2 regions of the Bacillus sp. 7894-2 genome follow, and region 2 is predicted to be linked to the other one. Evidence: predicted binding sites of a transcription regulator. Region 2 holds the regulator's gene; the other holds the start of a gene.
What was found. Region 2 encodes NrdR, which represses ribonucleotide reductase genes. Its sites were predicted from a motif close to AACACNATATATNGTGTT; they were not measured.
Positions count from the first base shown of each region.

Region 1 (4,434 bases), on a different contig from region 2:
ATACAACAGTTATTGGCCGTCTGGATGAAACCATGGCTGCAAGAAAGCCGGTTCTCCGTTACCAAAAGCAATAATAAACAAGAGGCCCCGTCAAACTGACGGGGCCTTTTAAAATAACATATTATTTTTTCGCCTTCACTTTTCCGGACCATTTTTTAAACCCGCCCTGCAGGTGTGAAAGGTCTTTGTAGCCTTTACGGTGCAAAAACTGGGCAGCTCTCGCACTTCTCATGCCGCTCTGGCAATATAAGTAGACTGGCTTGTCCGGACGCAATTCTTTCATGCGCATTTTCATTTGTGAAAGCGGTATATTGCGTGCACCTAAAATATGGCCGTTTTCAAATTCATTTGGTTCGCGAACATCGATTAACTGGGCTTTTCTATAGCCTTCTCTAAACTGGTCTTCAGTAAGCGTTTTAACAATTCGGCGCTGATAAAACCATGTTATGACAGAATAGGTAATGATTGCACCCAAAATGATAAGAATGAAATAAAGTGTTTCCAATATGTCTTTCTCCTTTCACGCATAGGTAAGCCAACTAATATTATATAAGTCTTTCCTGATTGGAGTAAAGGAAATCAGGAAAATTTGTTATGGAAATTCAACTTGCTTTAATTTTCATCGGAATTTTGTTAGACTAATAACCGCAAATGACCAGTTAAAGAAATTGAAAATGAGGGTTACATATGACTAAAGAAGTTTGGCGGTTTATCGATTCAGGAGAAGGTTCGCCTTCTTTTAATATGGCTCTGGATGAAGCCTTGCTTGATTGGAACAGTGAAGGGAAGATGCCACCTGTAATCCGGTTTTACGGCTGGAATCCTGCAACTCTTTCAATTGGATACTTCCAAAAGGTTGAAAAAGAAATAGATATGGAAGCAGTGAAGCAGCATGGCCTGGGGTTCGTCCGCAGACCAACAGGCGGAAGAGGGGTGCTGCACGAACATGAACTCACATACAGTGTCATCGTTCCTGAAGTCCACCCGGAAATGCCGAGTACAGTAACTGAAGCATACAGAGTCATTTCTGAAGGAATTCTAAAAGGTTTTCACGCTCTGGGAATGGAAGCTTATTTTGCTGTACCAAAGACGGCTGAAGAAAGAGACTCTCTAAAAAATCCACGATCTGCTGTTTGTTTTGATGCCCCAAGCTGGTATGAACTTGTTGTAGAAGGACGTAAAGTAGCAGGGAGTGCACAAACAAGACAAAAAGGTGTAATCCTTCAGCATGGCTCTATTTTGCTTGATTTGGATGAAGACAAGCTGTTCAGCTTATTCAAATATCCTAATGACCGGGTAAAAGAGAGAATGCAAAAGGCTTTTAAAAATAAAGCTGTTGCCATAAACGAGCTGACAGCAGAAAATATTACTCTTGAACAGGCTAAGGCAGCTTTCAAGAAAGGGTTTGAGGAAGGCCTGGACATTGTACTGGAACCTTACGAGCTTTCAGATGAAGAGATGGCATATGTGCAAAAAATCGCAAAAGAACGATATGAAAGTGATGACTGGAACTATAAGAGATAAAAGCGGCTAAGTCGCTTTTTCTCTTTTTTTAATGAATAATTTTCCAATTATTGCTTTGGAAAAGTGCAAGCTTCAAAATATGTTAAAATTTATCGTTAAATGTCGGAAATCGGCTGTTAACTCTGTTTTTCTTTAAATTTTAGTATATTTTAAGTTTGACAAAATCAGATTCAGTTGAATCAGACACAATATGTAGTGGTGTCGAAAATATTTAGGACACTATATATTGATTTTGAGGTTTGAGTTATGGTAACTTTAGGGTACTCTTTTAAAACAGATAGATTTACTCTATCTGACAGAATACTTACACACATTAATTAGATAATTGAATTTAGAAGGAGTTGTAACAATGTCTGTTGCTCTAGGACAAAAAATGAAATTGAACATTGAACGTTTAAACAAGGACATCCGTCTCTTTCCTCAGGTTCACCCAGTAACCTCAGATATGAAAATGACCCACAAAGGTGTTTCCCGCTTGGTTATGCTAGATCGCTATACCTTCAAAGACACCGAGAAAGTGACACTCACAAACGGTGACTTCGTTGTCCTCACCATTAAGGAAGATCCCAAATTTCCTGCACGCGGCTTAGGCTACATCCTCGATATTGACTGGGAAAACAAGACAGCCAAGGTTTTAGTAGAGGAAGATTACAGAGGAGTGCTGGATGATCCGGAAGAATCGAGAACAGGCATTATTACAAAGCCTCTTGATGTAATCGAGAAGCCTTTGGAAATCTTCTATGAGCAAATCGCCAAGCGTAACGCAACAGGCCTTGCATCGGTTGAGAAGACCGAAGAAAAGAGAAAAGAATGGTTTGAGAAGTTCTATCAGGAATTGAAAAACCTGAATTTCATTCCGGCTGGCCGCGTGCTGTATGGAGCTGGTGCTGACACAGATGTTACGTATTTCAACTGCTATGTAATGCCATTCGTGCAGGATTCCCGTGAAGGAATCTCCGAGCACCGCAAGCAGGTAATGGAGATCATGAGCCGCGGCGGCGGAGTAGGGACAAACGGTTCAACTCTGAGACCTCGCAATACACTGGCCAAAGGTGTAAACGGCAAATCCTCCGGTTCGGTTTCCTGGCTGGATGATATTGCGAAGCTTACACACCTGGTGGAGCAGGGGGGATCCCGCAGAGGTGCGCAGATGATTATGCTATCCGATTGGCATCCGGACATTATCGAATTCATCATCTCGAAAATGCAAAACCCGAGAATTTTACGCTTCCTTCTTGAAAATACAAATGATGAAACAATAAAAAAATATGCTAAAGAAAAACTGAAATTTACTCCATTTAATGAACAGGAAATTGCCATGTACCAGGGCATTATTAATTATAAAAGCATTCCAGGCTATGGCGGCTTCAGTGAAAACATCATAAAAGATGCTGAGGAGAAGCTGGCGGCTGGCGGTACTTATAGTGTTCATAACTCTGAGTTCCTTACAGGAGCAAACATTTCAGTCTGCCTCACGAAAGAATTTATGGATGCGGTTGAAAATGATGGAGAATATGAGCTTCGTTTCCCTGATGTTGAATCCTATGATGCCGAAACGATGAAAACATACAACGAAGAATGGCATAAAGTCGGTGATGTCAGAGATTGGGCAAAACTAGGCTATAAAGTCCGCGTTCACCGTAAAATTAAAGCGAAAGAGCTTTGGAACCTGATTAACATCTGTGCAACATACTCAGCTGAACCAGGCATCTTCTTTATCGATAACGCAAACGACATGACGAATGCACAGGCATACGGACAAAGGGTTGTAGCTACAAACCCATGTGGCGAGCAGCCTCTGGCGCCAAATTCTGTATGCAACCTTGCAGCAGTAAATCTTGCAGAAATGGCAGATAAAGAAAATAAAACTGTTAATTTTGAAAAGCTGAAGCGTACTGTTGAAGTAGGTGTACGGATGCAGGACAATGTAATAGATGCTACACCATACTTCCTTGAAGAGAACAAAAAGCAGGCATTAGGCGAGCGGCGAGTTGGTCTTGGCGTTATGGGGCTTCATGATTTGCTCATCTATTGTGAAACAGAATATGGCTCTGAAGAAGGCAACGTGCTGATTGATAAAGTCTTTGAGACCATTGCTACATCAGCATACAAAGCTTCTGTAAAGCTTGCGGAGGAAAAAGGAAGCTTCCCGTTCTTAACAGGTGAAAATCCTGAAGAAACAAATCGCCTGCGCAAAGCTTTTACCGAAACAGGCTTCATGCAGAAAATGCCTGAGGATATCCGTGCTTCTATTTTAGAAAGCGGAATCCGCAATTCACATCTTCTAACCGTTGCTCCTACGGGATCCACAGGGACCATGGTTGGTGTTTCTACAGGCCTTGAACCATATTTCTCCTTCTCATACTTCAGAAGCGGCCGCTTAGGCAAGTTCATTGAAGTGAAGGCAGATATTGTTCAGGAATATTTAGACCGCAATCCGGATGCAGATCCTGAAAATCTGCCTGAGTGGTTTATCGCAGCGATGGATCTTGCTCCAGAAGCGCACGCAGATGTTCAATGTGTGATTCAGCGCTGGATCGACAGCTCGATTAGTAAAACTGTCAACGCACCGAAAGGCTACAGTGTTGAACAGGTTGAAAAGGTGTATGAACGCTTATACCGCGGCGGTGCAAAGGGAGGAACAGTATATGTGGACGGATCACGCGATTCTCAAGTATTGACGCTGAAAGCTGAAGAGAACAGCTTTGATGGTAATGACACAGTCAAAAAAGAAAAATCAAAGCAGCATGTTGTGCTGGTTGATACAATCAGTGACCTTCGTTCCACCGATGTAACAATCGGTTCAGAAGTAGGCAATACATGCCCGGTATGCCGCAAAGGAAAAGTCAAAGAAATCGGCGGCTGCAATACTTGCACAAACTGTAATGCACAGCTGAAATGCGGTTTATA
Region 1 covers NZ_NPDG01000090.1:13,772-18,205, reverse strand. The annotation lists gene gcvPB (aminomethyl-transferring glycine dehydrogenase subunit GcvPB) at 1-74, shown strand, start outside; gene CHI10_RS13825 (rhodanese-like domain-containing protein) at 122-505, opposite strand; gene CHI10_RS13820 (lipoate--protein ligase family protein) at 688-1,524, shown strand; gene CHI10_RS13815 (vitamin B12-dependent ribonucleotide reductase) at 1,874-4,434, shown strand, end outside.
Region 1: CHI10_RS13815 (vitamin B12-dependent ribonucleotide reductase) is a predicted target of NrdR. The motif match lies at 1,707-1,724, and genes of this name have one in related genera.

Region 2 (4,434 bases):
CATGGAATGGCACTGCGTGTGCCAACTCCTAACGTTTCCTTAGTTGACCTCGTGGTAGACTTAAAGCGCGACGTTACAATTGAAGAAGTGAATGCGGCATTCGCAACAGCTTCACAAGGGTCTCTGCATGGTATCCTGGATATTACTGACGAACCTTTAGTGTCAATCGATTTCAACACAAATGAACACTCTGCCATCATTGATGGATTATCTACTATGGTAATCGGCACCAGCAAAGTGAAAGTGCTTGCCTGGTACGATAATGAGTGGGGCTATTCTTGCCGTGTCGTAGACTTGACAAAATATGTTGCACAGGAACTTTTTCAGGCATCTGCCGTAAAGGTTGGATAATTGCCAATCTCTTTTAATATAAAACTACCCATACCCTTAAAGCCTGCCATTCCCCGGCAGGCTCCTTTTATTGGACAAAATTAATCCTGAGAAGGAAAAGTCTTCAGAAATTTTGCCAAAAAAAATGTATTACAATGTGTTGCAAAAAAAAATTAAACAAAGTATACTAATCCTCGTGAACTTCTCCGAGGTTTTGGTATGGTAGCTACTTAAAGGGTTAGGACCTCTCTGGACTAACTTTCCCCCGTGGTAGTTATAGACCAGTATAAATCTGGAATTTCATTAATTAATAGCTTAAAAGTTTAAAGGGGGAAATTTGAATATGGAAACTATGGGTCGTCACGTTATCTCAGAACTTTGGGGATGCGATTTTGAAAAGTTAAATGATATGGATTTTATTGAGCAGACATTTGTAAATGCTGCATTAAAATCTGGTGCTGAAATTCGCGAGGTTGCATTTCATAAGTTTGCGCCACAGGGTGTAAGCGGAGTGGTGATCATCTCTGAATCTCATTTAACTATTCACAGCTTCCCGGAGCATGGCTATGCCAGCATTGATGTGTATACGTGTGGAGATCTTGACCCTAACATCGCTGCAGACTTTATTGCAGAAGCGTTAGGAGCTCAAACGCGTGAGAATATCGAAATTCCTCGCGGTATGGGTCCAGTTCAAGTTAAACAAGCTCAAGTACTTTAATAAAGAATAATCTTAGGCAATCCAGAGGTGTATCATAATACACCTCTTTTTATTTTGCCTAAAATCCCATTGCCTTTAGTATCTCTATAAAAAATAGTACAATAAGGATACAAATAATATACGGAGGAAAGAGAATGTCAATTTTCAGGCAGCTTGCCAGCCGCTATAAAAAGCAGTGTGAAACAAACGAAAACCACTCTGATCCTGAGCTCACTACAAGATACTATAGAACCAATACAGCACAAATGATGCAGACGATTGAAGAGTTATTCAAAGCAGACCATAATGTGAATATTCTCAGCACTTCCAAAGAACACGGCGAGATTGCAGCAGAACTTAAAAAAGACAAATCCTGTTTTGCCATTGTGACAGTCGTGACTGTCAGGCCATTTGAAACGGCTGTAGATATCAATATTTCAACTGAGCAGTCCTCACCGGCAGGTGTGCATCCAATTCTTAAGAGAGAAGTTCTTTCGATTTATGAAAAATTAAATAAACGGCATGATTTTCTCGGTTCTGCAAGAAACGCAGATAAATAGTTCTACTTGTACTGTCAACTCCTTTTTTATAAGATAAGAGTATCAAATAATATTCGGTAATTAGTCTAAAGCCAACTTATAAAAAAATTCGGAGCTGATTGTATGAGATGCCCTTCATGCCAAAACAATAATACCCGTGTGCTCGATTCCCGTCCTGTGGATGACAGCCGGTCCATCCGCCGCAGAAGGGAATGCGAGAAATGCGGATACCGGTTTACGACTTTTGAGAAAGTGGAAGAAATTCCATTAATCGTTGTGAAAAAAGAAGGAACGAGAGAGGAATTCAGCCGGGAAAAAATTCTGAGAGGCCTTATTAAAGCATGTGAAAAGAGGCCGGTAGCCCTTAAAGATCTGGAGGACATTACTTTTGAAGTGGAGAAGGAACTCCGCAGCAATGGTGTCTCTGAAATAAAAAGCGATGAAATTGGCGAAATGGTCATGGACAGACTCGCAAATGTGGACGAGGTCGCATATGTCCGTTTCGCATCAGTATACAGGCAATTTAAAGATATCAATGTGTTTATTGATGAACTCAAGGAACTAATTAAAAAAGAGCAACAATTATAATCAGGTCAGTTTTGCCGCTGCCTCTGATTTTTGATGAATTAGGCTGATGGGCTGAAGGTTTTTCTTTGGCTCTTTTTTTTGCGGGATATGCTTTTGATGAACAGCCTGAAAAAAATTTTAAATAGAAAAAGGTGAACACCATGGCCCAGCATTGGCAGGAGATGCTCCCCATTGATCGATATACAGTAGCAGCCAGCGGGCTTTTGCATGATTATGACCGGAAAGTGCTGACACTGTTATACCAGCCGCTCATTGGCTCTGTGTGCTTCAGTCTGTATATGACTTTATGGGCAGAGCTTGAAGAAAACCGGCTATGGTCATCTTCAAATTCACACCATAGTTTAATGAATTTTATGGGGATGGGGCTTAAAGATATTTATGAAGCCCGTCTCAAGCTTGAAGGTATAGGACTCTTAAAGGTATATGTTAATAAGGATGAAGAAACAAGGTCATTCGTTTACGAACTTCTTCCACCGCTGACACCTGAACAATTCTTCCTTGACGGCATGCTCAATATCTATCTTTATAAGAAGTTGGGCAAAAATCAATTTATGAGACTCAAGCGTTTCTTCTCAGATCAGAAGGTGCAGCCGGCCAGAGGGTATAAGGAAGTAACGAAAGCTTTCCAGGATGTATTTCAATCCGGGCACCCTGGTTCGTTTGACGATGAAGTGGTACAGCTGATGAATGAAACAGATGAGGAAGGGTATATTGGAAGGCGGGAGCAGGAAGGCATTCAAATCGGGAATGAAGATTTTAATTTTGAATTGCTTCAGGCAGGACTGAACGAATCGCTTGTACCAAAAAAAGCCCTTACAATTAAAGTGAAGGAATCCATCAGCAATCTTGCCTTTTTATATGGAATTGACCCCATCCAGATGAAAAACATTGTCATCAGCGCCGTGAATGAAGATAATGAGATAAACATTGATGAATTAAGAAAATCGGCACGTGATTGGTATCAATTCCAAAACCAGGATATGCTTCCATCCCTGATTGACAGGGTTCAGCCTGCTATCCATCAGGCTCAAAAAAAACAGCCTGAAACACAGGAGGAAGAATTGATCCGTTATTTGGAAATTACCTCACCAAGGCAGCTTTTAAAAGATATATCCGGGGGAGCGGAACCTTCGAAAGGCGATCTGCAGATTATAGAAGATGTCATGTTCCAGCAAAAGCTTTTACCCGGGGTAATTAATGTGCTGATTCAATATGTTATGCTCAAAACAGATATGAAGCTGACCAAAGGGTACGTAGAAAAAATAGCAGGCCACTGGGCAAGAAAGAAAATTAAGACACCCCAGGAAGCCATTGAATTAGCTAAAAAAGAACATCGCCAATACCTTGATTGGGCAGAAGGAAAGAAAACAGCAGGCCCAACGGGGAACAAAAGGAAGCCGATCAGGACAGAGATGCTTCCGGACTGGTTTGATGAAAATAGCAGCAAAGCCGCCAAGAAGGAACAGGCCCAACAGGAAAACAGCGAGAAGGAACAGTATGAGCGGGAATTGAAAAAAAGGGAACTTAAAGAAAAATTAAAAAAACTGCGATCACAGGAGGTGACTGATTGATGAAAAAAATTAACGAGACATTAAGGCGCCTTGCGGGCAATGAAGGTTTTCAAAAAAGATATGAAATGATGAGGGACCAAACGCTTAATCACCCTGAAGTGAAGGCTTTTATCCAAACTCATCGGGATGAATTGACATCTGAAATGGTTGAAAAGAGTCTTAGCAAGCTCTTTGAATATACGCAGCAGAGCAAGGAATGCAATAAATGTCCGAGCCTGGAGGGCTGTGTGAATTTTATGCAGGGCTATCATCCGGAACTTGTGATTCAAAGAGGATCAATCGATCTGAAGTATGATAAGTGCCCGCGCAAGATCATGCACGATGAAAAGCGGAGAAATGAAAAATTAATTCAGAGTTTATATGTGCCAACAGATATCCTTCATGCCACTTTTGATTCGATATATGATGATGACGACCGCATTGAGGCTGTGGATAAGGCTGCATCCTTTGTAATGGACTACCAGCCGGGGTCCAAGCAAAAGGGGATTTACTTTTACGGCAAGTTCGGTGTAGGCAAATCTTATTTGCTTGGTGCTATTGCCAATAAGCTTGCAAGCCGGAAAGTATCGTCCATGATTGTCTATGTTCCTGAATTATTCAGGGAATTGAAAAATTCAATTGGAGATCAGACTCTGAACAGCAAGATGGAAACCATTAAGAAAGCGCCTGTTTTAATGTTTGACGACCTTGGTGCAGAAACCATGTCCAG
Region 2 covers NZ_NPDG01000097.1:16,487-20,920, forward strand. The annotation lists gene CHI10_RS14270 (glyceraldehyde-3-phosphate dehydrogenase) at 1-351, shown strand, start outside; gene speD (adenosylmethionine decarboxylase) at 674-1,048, shown strand; gene CHI10_RS14280 (hypothetical protein) at 1,183-1,587, shown strand; gene nrdR (transcriptional regulator NrdR) at 1,690-2,154, shown strand; gene CHI10_RS14290 (replication initiation and membrane attachment family protein) at 2,295-3,725, shown strand; gene dnaI (primosomal protein DnaI) at 3,725-4,434, shown strand, end outside.